2 regions of the Fervidobacterium sp. 2310opik-2 genome follow, and region 1 is predicted to be linked to the other one. Evidence: riboswitches for the same ligand, from Rfam matches in the RefSeq annotation. Region 1 holds a riboswitch; the other holds the start of a gene.

What was found. Region 1 has a riboswitch for thiamine pyrophosphate ahead of AS161_RS08165 (sulfide-dependent adenosine diphosphate thiazole synthase). Riboswitches for the same ligand answer to the same signal wherever they lie in the genome.
Region 2: another riboswitch for thiamine pyrophosphate. It lies ahead of AS161_RS06395 (thiamine ABC transporter substrate-binding protein); the one in region 1 lies ahead of AS161_RS08165 (sulfide-dependent adenosine diphosphate thiazole synthase).

What each region holds. Positions count from the first base shown of each region.
Region 1 covers NZ_LNGG01000026.1:39,361-46,940, reverse strand. Annotated here, with positions in the region: gene AS161_RS08175 (sugar phosphate isomerase/epimerase) at 1-486, opposite strand, end outside; gene thiC (phosphomethylpyrimidine synthase ThiC) at 510-1,787, opposite strand; gene AS161_RS08165 (sulfide-dependent adenosine diphosphate thiazole synthase) at 1,784-2,611, opposite strand; TPP riboswitch at 2,720-2,832, opposite strand; gene AS161_RS08160 (histidine triad nucleotide-binding protein) at 2,941-3,276, opposite strand; gene AS161_RS08155 (hypothetical protein) at 3,305-4,585, opposite strand; gene ileS (isoleucine--tRNA ligase) at 4,590-7,331, opposite strand; gene AS161_RS08145 (response regulator) at 7,443-7,580, opposite strand, start outside.
Region 2 covers NZ_LNGG01000012.1:190,589-198,168, forward strand. Annotated here, with positions in the region: gene AS161_RS06375 (methyl-accepting chemotaxis protein) at 1-1,818, opposite strand, end outside; gene AS161_RS06380 (acetyl-CoA C-acetyltransferase) at 2,207-3,409, shown strand; gene AS161_RS06385 (beta-ketoacyl-ACP reductase) at 3,436-4,155, shown strand; gene AS161_RS06390 (transporter substrate-binding domain-containing protein) at 4,215-4,925, opposite strand; gene AS161_RS06395 (thiamine ABC transporter substrate-binding protein) at 5,076-6,053, opposite strand; TPP riboswitch at 6,132-6,243, opposite strand; gene AS161_RS06400 (ATP-dependent Clp protease ATP-binding subunit) at 6,315-7,580, opposite strand, start outside.

The sequences.
Region 1 (7,580 bases):
TATACATAGCTTAGTGTTGGTTTCCTTCGCGAGCCATACATAATCTTGTGGATTATGGAAATAATCATTTAAATATACATTTTCAATTCTAGTTTCTATAATTCGATTTAAATTTACGATATGGTTTATCGCTTGATTTACTATCTTTTCCTTTTTCCAATTATCCTTCTGCTTTGCGTTTGGAAAGTGGATTACTATATATTCTGCGCCTATGTTTTTTGCAAATTTACCACAAAATACGTTCGTTATGTATGTGTCTATTCTCAAATCTTCTAAGAGGTGCGTTGGGAATGGATGCGTTTCTTTGTATTTGTATATAAACGGTGCATGTATTCCAAATGTCGCGTTTCGTTTTTTTAGGAAGTTTAAGACTGTCTCAACATCTTGTTGCTTAAAAAATGTGAGTTCGTAATGTGATGATACCGGTAAAGTTTCTATTTTTTCGATATTTGCCCTTATCATGCTTGTTGATATGCCTTTTCGCATTTTTTATCCCCTTTTGATTTTATTTATTTTGCGTATTCGTTAGCTATTTTTATTGCGCAAAAAGGACCACACATCGAACAGCCTTTTTCTTCGTATGGTCTTTTCTTTAAGTAATCTTTAGCTTTTTCAGAGTGGATAGCCAATTCGAACATCTTCTCCCAATCAAATTTACTCCTTGCTATGGCCATTTGTTTTTCGAGTTCTAAGGCTTTTTTGTTTCCACGAGCCACATCGGCTATCGTTGCTGCTATTTTTGAAGCTATAACACCTTCTTTGACATCTTCAACAGTTGGAAGTGAAACATGCTCAGATGGTGTTACATAACACAGGAAATCGGCACCATAGTAAGCTGCCAAAGCTCCTCCAATAGCGCTAACTATATGGTCGTATCCAACACCTCTATCTGTGGGGAGGGGACCTAATAAAAATATTGGAGCACCTTTTCCCACTTTTTTCATCAATTTCACGTTCATCTCTATATCATTGAGTGGTACGTGTCCAGGACCCTCTAACATGACTTGTACGCCTTTTTCCCAAGCTCTTTCAACCAATTCGCGCATAACGAACAATTCTTCCAATTGTTGATGGTCAGTGGCATCAAGAATAGCGCCGGGTCTCATGCCATCACCTAAGCTAAGCGTTACGTCGTATTCTCTAGCTATATCTAATATCTCGTCGAAATACTCATAGAAAGGATTTTCTTTGTTATTTTTTATCATCCAGCCTGTGACAATCGCTCCCCCGCGACTAACTATTTTTAGTATTCTTTGGTTGTTTTTAACCTTTTCAAGCACGTTTTTCGTTATTCCAACGTGAATGGTCATGAAGTCTATACCATCTTCTGCGTGCGATTTAACCATATCTATGAAATCTTTCTCTGAGAAATCTACAACGTTTTTTCCAGATTTGTACGAAAGAACAGCGGAATCGTAAATTGGTACTGAACCAACCGGCACAGGGCTCATTTCGACTAAAATTCTTCTCATTTCCTTTAAATCTCCCCACGTGGAGAGTACCATGACGGAATCCGCACCAGAGTCTATAGCTACTTTTAACTTTTCGATTTCTTCTTCAAGTGAACTATAGCCAAGTGATGTTCCAATGTTTGCGTTAACTTTTACAGAAAATCCTTCACCGACAACCATTGGTCTTGATATTTTGTGGATTTTGTTTTTTGGTATAACGGCTTTCCCAAGTGCCAGTTTTTCAATTATTTCTTTGACATCTACCACTTCGTATTGTGCACAGGTTGTCATTTCTGGAGATATTTGAGAGTTTCTTGCCATTTCAAGTTGTGTCATGCTTTCACCAGCTTTTTGTTTTCTGATGTTTCTATCCTTTTTATTTCTTCTTCGATCAATTCAGCAGCGCGAAGACCAGACATTATCATTCCACCGAAAATTGGCCCCATTCTTGGTCCACCACCGACACTTACCGCCGCCATGCCCATGACGTAAAGACCGGGGTAAATTTCTTTTGTGTTTTCAACGACGAATTTTTCACCATTCTCAGCGTCCATTGGAAATTCGTATTCAACAACTCCGCATGAGCAAAGGTTTTCCGAAGAACCTTTTACAGAATTAATTATTCCTCTTTTGGAGAGTAATCTGACGAGATTTGCTGGATGTCCCGTGCCGTCAACTGTGAATTTAGCTACAACCGTTATAGGGTCGACGTGTAATTTTTCCTTTATAGTTGGCATCCAGTTTATGACAACACCGGATATTCTTTCATTGTACATAACAAGGTCTTCAACGAATACGTTATTGAATATATACGCACCATTTTTCGTTGCGTTGTAAAGCATTGCGGAAGCAAAGTGCACGGCATCAACAACGATGAACTCATCTTCCTTTTTGTACTTAATATGATGTTCCTTCAAATACCATTCGAGTTCACTTTCCAAAACTAGTTCATTGAACATCATTCCACCGCCCCAAATACCTCCGCCAGGTTCGTTTTTCGCCTCAAAAATCGCTACTTTTCTACCATTTTTGGCAAGTTCTGTGGCAAGAGCAAGGGCGCTTGGCCCACATCCAGCTATAGCTACATCTACATTCAGCACATCGTTTAGTTTTTGGAAGTAATGCTTTACGATAAGTTGGGAAATCTTTAAGTCTTTCATACTCATCTCCTCTCTGTTTTGAAGTTTTTTACAATAAAAAATCCCTCCGAATTTTCTTCGGAGGGATTTTTGTTTTGATATTTCATTTTGCTTATTTAACTTTTTTACAATAATTACCACTCCCAATCCCTCCGCCGGTATTACCCGGATCAGGTTCGTAGGGTCGAGGGATTGCCTCCCTCCTCTCAGCCCCGCAGTATGGAGCTCCCCTTGGGAGAATATTCACTTTTTCTAATTTGATTTTATCTTACCTATATCTGTATGTCAATTGCCGATTTTTGGTGAATTTGTTTGATTATTTGTATTTTGATAGCTCAGAATCGATTCAATCATCCCAAAGCGCCTAATTTTCTTCCGCCGATTATATGGAAGTGTATGTGGTGAACTTCTTGACCAGCGTCTTTGCCATTGTTTTGGACGATTCTATAGCTTTCGAGGTTTTGGTCTTTTGTTACTTTTTTTATCACTTCAAATAGTTTCCACATGTTTTTAGAATCTTCTTCGGAAAGGTCGTTTATTGTCGCAATGTGTTTTTTGTATATCGCAAGCAGATGAACAGGAGCGACTGGGCGAATGTCTTTGATAACGATAAAGTCATTGTCTTCGTATACTTTTTCAGAAGGTATTTGCCCATCGATTATTTTGCAAAATACACAATCATTCATCATTTTCACCCCCACAATCTGAAAGATTTCATTTTTTAATTTTGTTTATTGTTTTTATCTTACTTTCAAGGTTGTAATATTTTCCATTGCCTACGTTGAGCGCGTTTGCACTTGTATTGAATAAGTAGATTATTGAATAATCATCAATATCAATTTGGTTTAATTCAGAATTTTTTGATTTAACTAATCCACCTTTTAGAATTTTCAGCGATGAAATTTTCGAATTAACTATGTTCAGCTCAGAAAGATCCGAGATTTCAGAGTTGTCTATTTGAGAGTCGTACATGATTACTTTGGAAAGTAGAGAAGTCACGAAGGTGTTTACTACAGAGTTGTTTATATATACTTTTCCGCAATTTTGGATGTTTAGGTTTTCTATCTTTGAATTTATTATATACACAGCGTAAGCGCCATTTATTGTTACATTTTGAAGTTCAGAATTTCTTATGACAACGAAGTTTGGTAGTACTAAATTGGCATTGTTAGCCTTCGCGTTATCAAGAAAGATTAAAGCCCCTATATCGGAGTTTACATTTGTAGTGGACGCATTCCCATTTAGGTAAAGTATGCCACTTTGAGTTACGCTTAATCTTCCGCTTTCGAGAATAGTTATTGGACCTGTTGATATGAATGAACCTTTGATGTTAAGCTCAGAGTTGAGCGCGTTTATTATAACCACACCTTCTTCAAGTATGAGTCCACTTTGTTCGTTTAGAAGAACTTTGCTCAGTAGTCTGTAAGGTGATTTTGAAGAGAGTAGGAATTTTTTTCCAGATATGTTTGTTATTGGGACTTGGGAATCTAGTATGTCTAGTTTTTCAAGTAGTGGAGGGATGAATATAACATCGGAAATATTACCGAATTCATCTTCAAATATTGCGATTTGAGGATTTTCAGACAAAGTTACCTCAGTACTTTTCCCTGAGTTTTCCAATGAACGGTTGGTTGGATTAATTACTAACGCTGATTTGGTGAATGTATAAGCGTACAAAGATTGGGTAACTTCAATAGATTCTTTGTCTGGTTGTGTCTTAACTTCCACGGTGTATGTCTTGTTGTCTATTGTAATTTTTCTTTCACCATCTTTAAGGAGCATTCCATCTAAAAAGGTGTACGGATAATTTTTTCCGTCGACTTTTATAGTCTTATTTAACTCTATTTTTTTAATTCCCAATTTTGATGGTATCGATAGAGAAGCCTCGGCGGCGTACACCACCGAGGATGCAAAGAATGTGAATATTGTTAATATTAGAAGCTTATAAACAAAAGATTTTCTAAATGTTTCCATGTTTAGTCTTTTAATAGTCATGTTTTTATTTTCTTTCCCCTCTCAGTACTGCGCTACACCTTGGACAGGTTTCTGGGTGATTTTCATCTTTTCCTGTATCTGGATGGTATTTCCAACATCTTTGACATTTTTGACCTTCCGCGTGTTCAACTAATACAGTCACAAGCTGTCCGTTTATACCATCTGATAGTTCATTTAATATAGAGACTTTTGATACGATAAAGAAGTCTTCCAGCATATCGGCATATTTTTCAAGCAATTGACTAATTTCACTGTTTTTAGGTTCAATTTTAACGTGTGCGTCAAGTGAGTGACCGATTACATCAGAAGAACGTGCATTTTCGAGTGCTTTTAGAACGTCGTCTCTAACAAGCAGCAGTTGTTGGAATTCTTCGAGTAAGTTTTCATTGATAAATTCTTTTCTCACTTCTGGCCAATTTTCAAGGTGTACGCTTTCATATTTTTTCAACGGACTTTCTTGGTAAGCTTCTTCTGCTGTAAATGGCATAATTGGCGCAAGGATTTTGATAAGTGCTTCGAGTATGTAGTAAAGTACTGTTTGTGCAGACCTTCTGTAAATTGAGTCTTTGGCTTCAACGTAAAGTCTGTCTTTAAGTATGTCAAGGTATATGGAGCTTAATTCTGTAGTACAGTATTTTACTGTTGCGTTGTAAACTTTTGAGTATTCAAATTCTTCGTAATATTGAGTTACTTGTTCAATGTATTTCTGTAATCTTCCAAGTGCCCATTTGTCAAGTGGGAGTAGTTTTTCGTATGGTAAGATATCATTTTCTGTGAAGTCGTAAAGGTTGCTAAGTAAGTATCTGAGCGTGTTTCTAAGTTTTCTATATACTTCAACTTGTTGCTCTATTATATTCTTTCCAACCCTTATGTTATCAAAGAAGTCGGTGCTTGCCACCCATAGTCTTAGTATGTCCGCACCGTATTTATTTACAATTTCCATTGGGTCGATTACGTTTCCAAGTGATTTACTCATTTTTCTGCCTTGTTCGTCTTTGATAAATCCGTGCGTAACAACTGTTTTGAATGGCGCATTTCCTGTCTTTGCTGTTGCGAGGAATATTGAGCTTTGGAACCATCCTCTGTGTTGGTCATCGCCTTCCAAGTACAAGTCAACGGGGAATTTCTCACCCTTTGACCTTATAACCGCTTCCCAAGAACAACCTGAATCAATCCAAACGTCTAATGTGTCGTAAGTCTTTTCAAATTCTTTGCTTCCGCACTTTGGGCAGGAGAAATCAGATGGCATAAGTTCTTTTATGTCAAGTTCGAACCAAGCATCTGTACCTTTTTCTTTGACTATATTCGCAAAGTGTTCTATAACTTTTGGATCGAGTGTAACTTCGTCGCATGACTTACATTTTACTGCGGGGATTGGTACACCCCAAACTCTTTGTCTTGATATAGTCCAGTCAGGTCTTTCTTGGACCATCGCGGTGATTCTATTTTCTCCCCATGCTGGGAACCATTTTACTTTCTTTATTTGTTCAAGAACCTTTCCCCTTAAGTTGTTTTTATTGACAGAGATAAACCATTGAGGTGTTGCACGGAACATAACGGGACCTTTACAGCGCCAGCAGTGTGGATAACTGTGGCTGATTTTTCCAAATTTTATCAATGCCCCTGCTTTTTCTAAATCTTCGACTACTACTTTGTTTGCGTCCCATATTTTCAATCCTTCGTACTTTCCAGCTTCTTTTGTGAATTTTCCTTCGTCATCAACTGGCGATAAGATTGGGAGGTTGTATTTTAAACCAGTCTGATAGTCTTCTTCACCATGACCAGGTGCTGTATGGACACAACCAGTACCATCTTCAAGAGTAACGTAATCGGCGAGTACGATAACGGAAGTTCTGTCGTACAAAGGATGTTTTGTTAATTTGCCTTCTAGGGTCTTTCCTAAGAATTTTTCGGTTACTTGGAATTCGATACCTGTTTCTGAAGCGAATTTTTGCAATAGACCATCGGCGACAATCCAGTATTCGTTTCCGACTTTGATTTTCAAATATTCGTATTCTGGATGGAGCGCTATTGCAACGTTTGCAGGGATTGTCCAAGGTGTTGTTGTCCAGATGACAACGTATGTATCTGGTTGATCAATCATTTGGAATTTTACGTATATTGATGGGGATTCGTGGTCGTGGTATTCGATTTCTGCTTCCGCAAGTGCAGTTCTACAAGTTGGACACCAGTAAACTGGTTTGTTGCCACGATAGACGTTCCCATTTTCAACCAATGTTTTGAATACGTCTAATATGTGGTACTCGTATTCTGGTGTGAGTGTTATGTATGGATGCTCCCAATCGCCTTTCACGCCAAGTCTTTTAAATTCTTCTCTTTGGATATCCACGTATTTTAAAGCGAATTCTTTACAAAGCTTTCTTATTTCAACTGGTGATTTTTTCTTTGCTTCTTCGCCAAGGGTTGTTGTGACTCTGTGCTCAATTGGAAGACCGTGTGTATCCCACCCAGGTACGTATGGGACTCTGTAACCGCGCATTGTTTTGTATCTTGTTACGAAATCTTTTAAAATCTTGTTCATTGCGGTACCAAGATGGATATCTCCATTTGCGTAAGGAGGTCCATCATGGAGCAAATACGTTGGAGCACCTTCACGGGTCTCAAGTGTTTTTTTGTAAATTTCTTTCTCTTCCCAGTATTTTAGCATGTTCGGTTCTTTTTGGACTAAATTTGCTTTCATTTGGAAGTTGGTCTGTGGCAAGTTTAACGTTTCTTTGTAATCCAATTCAAACACCTCCTGATTTTGCTTAGAATTTATATATAATTATTATATTTGTATATATAAAGACAAAAAGGGGTGAGTGCCCACCCCTTTTTGTCTGGTGTGGGCACTATATCACATGTTAATTAAACGGCTTATTATTTCTTTTAATTCTGTCAAGTCAGAAGATTTAACAACGTAAGCATCAGCGGCCCAAGAAGCCATATCACTTTTGTAATGCGAATAAGCGGTTAACAATACTAATTTAACATC
Region 2 (7,580 bases), on a different contig from region 1:
CGCACTGCTCATCTCTTCAGCCGCTGCACTCTGCTCTTGCGCACTCGCCGCTAAGTTCTCCACCATTTGTGACATCTTTAAAATACTATTCAGTATCTGGTCAAATTGCCCTTTCACTAAATTTGATTGCCCAGCCGCTTGGTTCACTATCTCCACAGTTTCCCTCGTTGCTTCACTTGCTTTTACACTTTCATCAAGTATCCCTTTCAATATATTCGCTATATTTTGCGTCGCTTGTTTACTTTCCTCCGCCAATTTCCTTATTTCGTCCGCAACTACCGCAAATCCTCTTCCAGCTTCTCCTGCCCTTGCCGCTTCTATCGCTGCGTTCAACGCAAGTAAATTCGTTTGTTCTGCTATCGAGTTAATTGTATCCACTATCTCTCCTATATTCTTCGCACTATCTGACAATTTTTCAACCGTTTCAAACGTTGTGTTCGCTTTTTCTTTTGTTTGGATGATAACGTCGGCTATGTTTAATATAGCTTTTTGACCTTCGTTTGCAAGTGTTGAAACTCTCTGCGCTTCTTCGCTTAATTTCTGCGAAGCATTTGCAACGTTTTGCGCACTTGCTGCTACTTCCTCTATTCCACTTGTCAATTGTTCTATTGCTGCCGACGCGTTGTTCACATTTGAGCCTACACTATCAACCTGCGCTGTGAGCTCTTCAATTGTTGCACTAACTTCTTCCGAAACTGCCGCAACTTGACTTGCTTCTTGTTTCACTGTACTTGATTCCTCTTGTATTTTCTGCGCCATGCCTCTTAAGGATGTTACCATCGAAGAAAGAACATTTCCAAGTTTACCTATCTCGTCTTTTGTATCCAATGAAAAACTAACAGTTAAATCACCTTGCGCAATTTTTTCAGCAATACTTGAAAGTTCTTTGAGTGGTTTTACAACATATCTTCTTGATATGAGAAACGCGAAAACAATTGAAATTATGATGGCTAACGCGATTATTATAGCAAAAATCAAAGTAAGTTTGTTCACTTCGGACATTAACACCTTTTCGGGAACGATAGTTGCGTAAATCCAGCCATTTGGCAATCTTTTGTAACCTGTTATTCTTGGAACATTATCAAATACATACCTAAATACACCACTTTCTGGACCTGTTTGCCACTTTTTGAAAAATTCTGTGTCTTTTACACTCTTACCTACATAGTTTTTTACACTATGAAGAATAATTGTTCCATTTTCACTAACAACTGCATGCAGATAACCAAGTTCCTTACCTTTTTGGAGAAGCTGGTTAGCCAATTTTGAACAATCAAAGTCAATGGCAACTACACCAACAATTCCTTCATCTGTTTGAACTGTTTTAGCAATGGTTATAACGAGCTGTCCTGTTGACGCATCTTCGTAAGGTTCTGTGATAATAACTTGTCCTGGTTTTGCAACGGCATCTTTGTACCAGGGCCTTGCTGTTGGGTCATAGCCTTCTGGAAGCTCTGATTCTGGAATCAAATACATTCTTTTATCTTTTAAGCCAACGTAAACGAACAAAACATTTGGATAGCTCTTTATAACTTTGTCAAATAGTTTTTTCATCCATTCCTCTTCGTTGAACTCATTTTTATAAACACCTGTTACATTACTTTCTCTCGAAAGTAGTTCAACAAGCTGGACGTGACCCTGAATGAAATTCCAAAACTCACCCGCACTGTTTTCCGCAAGTGCTTGCAAATTTTGTTCAGTCTTTTCAATTGTTTTGCTTCTTAAAGTAATAACACCAAACACACCGATAAATACCATAGCGATACTAAGAATCACTACAATAACAAAAATCTTCCAAAAAATAGATAAGTTTTTCATAAAGTTTCCTCCTTTCTTTAGATTAAGAATATTACATTATCAATGTCTATCACAAAAATATTAACAACGGAAAAACTGTGATAAATAAGCTTTTATAAATGGTTAAATTTATAACCAAAAACTGAACACTTACAATTATATCATAACTTTTGTTTAATCAATGAATTTTTCTATTTCCATTTTTTAGATATACACCCAAAAGAATAATAAAACACCTTTTAAAATCTTAAAGCTCTTTCTATTGAGTTTATGTTTTATTTTTTTAGCTCATACTATTTTTGACATCGATATACTAAAAATGGTTTAATATATTATATGGCTAATCTGAAAGGTGATTCATTTATATTGTTTTATTGATTCACTTATAAAATAAGGAGGTGTGGTGCTTATGGTTTACATTCTTGGTGCAAAAAGGACAGCGATAGGTACTTATGGTGGTTCATTAAAAGATATTCCTGCAACACAACTTGGAACTATAGCAGCGAAAGCTGCTTTGAATCAGGCAAATGTTTCTCCTGAAGAAGTGGATGAAACAATAGTGGGTTGTATTTTGACTGCAGGCCAAGGCATGGGACCAGGTAGGCAGGTTTCAATTTATACAGGTGTACCAGCTGAAAAACCCGGTTACACTGTTAATATGCTATGTGGTAGTGGCATGAAAGCAGTTATGATAGGTGCAACGGATATCGAGCTTGGTGAAGCAGATGTTGTTTTAGCTGGCGGTATAGAAAGTATGTCACAAGCTCCTTTCTTACTGAGCTACAAATCAAGGTTTGGATTAAAATTTGGTACACAAGAATTACAAGACCATATGATTTTAGATGGTTTAACCGATGTATTTAACAAAGTCCATATGGGATTAACCGCCGAAAAGCTGGCAGAGGAATTTGGGATTTCAAGACAAGAGCAGGATGAGTTTGCATATAACAGCCAAATGAAAGCAAAAGCAGCTATAGAAAACGGAAAATTTAAAGATGAGATTGTGCCAGTTGAGATACCAGATAAAAAAGGCGTAAAAATTTTCGATACAGACGAACACCCAAGATTCGATACTACTTTGGAATCACTTGCGAAATTAAAACCTGCGTTCAAACCTGATGGCACTATTACAGCTGGAAATGCGAGTGGTATTAACGATGGTGGAAGTGCTCTCGTACTTGCCAGTGAAAGATATGTTGAAAAGAAAGGTGTAAAACCACTTGGAAGAATAGTTGCTTGGGCACAAGCTGGTGTTGACCCAATGAGAATGGGAATAGGCCCAGTGCCAGCAACTGAAAAGGTTCTTAAAAAAGCTGGTCTTTCATTCCAAGATATCGAACTTATAGAACTTAATGAAGCATTCGCCGCGCAGAGTTTGGCAGTAATAAAAGGTTGGGAAAAATTGTTTGGAGTTTCGAAAGAATGGATTTTGGAAAGAACAAATGTTAACGGCGGTGGTATAGCATTAGGTCATCCAATCGGTGCAAGTGGAAATAGAATAATTGTTACACTGCTTTACGAAATGAAGAAGAGACATCTAAAATACGGTCTTGCAACGTTGTGTATCGGTGGAGGAATGGGCACAGCGGTTATAGTTGAAAATATCGAGTAAATTTTTAAATGAAGGGGGAAAGATTTATGAGACTAGCAGGAAAAGTTTGTATAATCACGGGAGCAGGTAGTGGTATAGGTCGTACAGCGGCAGAATTATTCGCTAAGGAAGGTGCAATTGTAATAGCTTGCGATGTTGGTGAAGCAACTTACGATAACCCAAATATCCATTTTTATAAACTCGATGTCACCGATAGAGCACGGATAGCTGAAGTCGTAAAAGATGTTATAGAAAAATTTGGAAAGATTGATGTACTCATCAACAATGCAGGTATAACAAGAGACGCGCTCATTCAAAATATGACAGAAGAAGATTGGGATAAGGTAATTAACGTAAACTTGAAAGGTGTATTCAATATGACGCAAGCCGTTGTACCATACATGTTGGAAGCTGGAAAGGGAAGTATTATCAATACTTCGTCAGTTGTCGGTGTATATGGAAACATAGGACAAACAAATTATTCGGCAACAAAAGCCGGTGTAATAGGTATGACAAAGACATGGGCAAAAGAATTCGCAAGAAAAGGTGCACAAATTAGAGTTAACGCGGTCGCTCCAGGTTTTATCAAAACACCGATGACAGAAAAAGTTCCTGAAAAAATATTAACAGCTATGGCAGAAAAAGCTGCTCTGAAAAGACTTGGTGAACCAATAGAAGTCGCTTACGTTTATTTGTTCCTTGCTTCTGATGAATCGTCATTTGTAACGGGACAAGTAATTGGCGTTGATGGTGGGTTGATAATTTAGCAAAAATTTAAAATTAAAAAGCGGTGGTTTTTAAAGTTAACCACCGCTTTTTATTTAAATTATTTCCAACTTCCAACATAACTTGTTAAAACTCGTTTTACATAAGTATCCAAGAGCTTTTTGAGCTTTTCGTTGAATTCTTTTTCTATAGATTTGTTGAGAATTATATATCCAACATCAATTTTGTATATTAAATCTTTATAAACACTAAATCCATAAACTCTTGAAAAGTACAGTGCATTAATGTAATCAAAAAAAGCTGCATCGATTTTTTTAGTCAGCAAATTTGCAAGTATTTCTTCATTTGAGACAAAAATTTTGTATTTAACCTTTTTGCCCTCTTTCAGCCAATCCTGGATTACTTTTTGACCAGTTGCACTTTCTTTAACAGCAAATGTTATCTTTTCAACATCGCCATTCCATTGCAACCCATTTCTTAAAACAATAGCGAGTCCAGATTGAATATACGGAATGGAAAAAGAAAATGTTTTTTTGCGTTCTTCGGTCATATGTATTCCACCAGCCACGATATCCAAATTAAGAACATTCAAAATCTCAGGTTTTAAAGCGGTAAATGGGAGAATGTATATTTCAAGCTGATAATCCATATCGGAGACAACCTTTTTAAGAATATCGTAATCTATACCACCAAACTTTTCACCTTTCCAAAACGCGTAAGGTGAGCCTAGCAAAAATCCCACCTTTAAAAATTGAGAAAAAGTACTAAGAAATGTTAATAATATAACAATTATAACGATTAACTTTCTCAAATTTTAATCCTCCTTTCGATTTTTATAATCCTATTATTTTAGACCTTACCTATCTAAAGTTTGTTCATCATTTTATAAAACTAAATAAAAATGGGCTGCGATATTCAAAAGGCAGCCCATTAATTATGATTACCTAAACTTATTCATCTTCTAGCCAATCACAGCCTTTTCCCATTTTTTGAGTACTTCATCTATCCTGTCGTTGACATCTGGCTTGACTTTGAGAATTTTCTTAAATGTTGGTACATATTTGAAAACTTCGGGAAGCTCGACATTTATAACCGGCATCATCCATTGATTAAGAGGCACTTCTTTTTGAAAATCTGGTGTTAGTATAAACTCTAAAAATGTCCTTGCAAGTGCGAGATTCTTTGCACCCTTTACAATTGAGGCATACTCTTCAAGCACGTATGCTCCTTCTTCGAATATAACGGGCATATACTTTATTGAACCGTACTTGTACATGCTGTAAGCACCATCTGTGGCATAGCTTACTATTATATCTGCTTCCCCTGTTTCAATCATCTTAAACGCTGCACTCCAACCACTTGTAAACATTAAAACATTATTTTTTAATTGTTTCCAATATTCCATAGCATCATCTTCGCCGAATGCAGCGATAGTCCACATAAGAAAAGTTAAGCCAGTACTTGATGTTCTTGGATCGATAAGTACTATCTTACCTTTATATTCAGGCTTGAGTAAATCTTTAAAGGAACGTGGTGGGTTTTTAATCTTTTCTACGTTGTAAATCATGGCAAGTGCACCGTAATCGTAAACAGTACCATAATCTGTAACTAAAGACTTATAAACAATATTTTTTGAGTTAACTGGTCTATATTTCTCAAGAACACCTTCCTTAATGGCCTTTTGTAACTGTTGAGGATTTAAGCCTATCACTACATCAGCTTTAGGTGAATTTTTTTCGGCGATAATTCTTGCTAAGACATCTCCCATCGAACCAAAACTTATCATTTTAACTTTGCATTTGTAGACCTTTTCGAACTTCGGCGCTATAACTTTTCCTATACCTCCAGCAAAGCTATCGGACGTGTAAATAACAAGCTCTGCAGCAATAATCACTAAAGAAACAACTAAAAGTAGAGAAATAACCAAGAACTTTTTCATCCTCCCACCTCCAAAAATAAATCGTCCCTCCGCATTTTTTCGGAGGGACGATTTTTAATTGCTTATTCCAGAACTCAAATTTTTGAGTCACCTGGTCCCTCCGCCGGTATTACCCGGATCAGGTTCGAAGGGTCGAAGGATTGACTCCTTCCTCTCAGCCCCGCATTTTGGAGCTCCCCTCCAGGCATTATTAAATTCAATCCTATTATAACCCTTTGTTAGACTGTGTCAAGTATTAAATTGTATCTTTAAAAGATTCTTTTATAAAATTTCCCACTTTAATATTCCTTCTTCCCAAATAAACTTTACAGTTTGGCCTTCTTTTACTTTTTCATCAATTATGAGTTCTGCAAGCTTAAATTCTACAGTATTCTCAAATAATCTTCTCAAAGGCCTTGCTCCCATTGACGGAACGTACCCCTCAGTTGCAAGGTATTCTCTCATACTCTCATCAAGAACAACCTTTATATCTTTATCTGAATCGATGAGTCTTTCGTTTAATTCCTTTGTGTATATTTCGATTATCTCCTTGATGTGTTCTTTCTTAAGAGGCTTAAAGACTACAGCCGCATCTATTCTGTTTATAAGCTCTGGGCGGAAGTATTTCCTCATTTCTTCTTCTATATGTCTTGGTATCAAGTCTTCGAAACCCTCTTCAATGTCTTGCATTATAACATCTGAACCAATGTTACTTGTCATTATGATTATGGTATTCCTAAAGTCAACTGTCGTCCCTTTACCATCTGTAAGTCTTCCATCATCAAATAACTGTAAGAGTACATTGAACACTTCTGGGTGCGCCTTTTCAATTTCGTCAAAGAGCACTACACTGTAAGGTCTTCTTCTAACTTGCTCTGTTAATTGACCACCTTCTTCATAACCAACGTATCCCGGAGGTGCACCTATAAGTCTGGCTACTGAATGCTTTTCCATATATTCGCTCATATCGATTCTTATAAGCGCTTTTTCACTACCAAATAGTACATCCGCTAATCTCTTAGCAAGCTCTGTCTTACCAACTCCGGTTGGTCCGAGGAACAAGAACACACCAAGTGGTCTTTTTGGATTTCTAATACCTGCACGGGACATTTTGATTGCATTCGAAACAATCTTCACTGCTTCTTCTTGGTCAACAAACTTTTCATGTATTATCTTTTCAAGGTTCTTTATCTTTTCCTTTTCATCACCCATTATTTTACCGACGGGGATACCCGTCCATCTTTCAATAACACTTGCGATATCTTCTTCAACTATTTCTTTCTTTCCATCAATTTTTGCCCTTGCCGCAGCTTCGTCTACAAGATCAACTGCTTTGTCTGGCAAAAATCTGTCGGTGATATACCTTGCGGACATCTTCGCCGCAAACTCAATTGCCTTATCACTTATAGAGACGTTGTGGAATTCTTCAAATTTGGCCTTCAAACCTTTCAAGATTTCGATGGTTTCTTCTATACTTGGTTCTGGGACAAAGATTACTTGGAATCTTCTTGCTAACGCTTTGTCTTTTTCAATATGTTTCCTGTATTC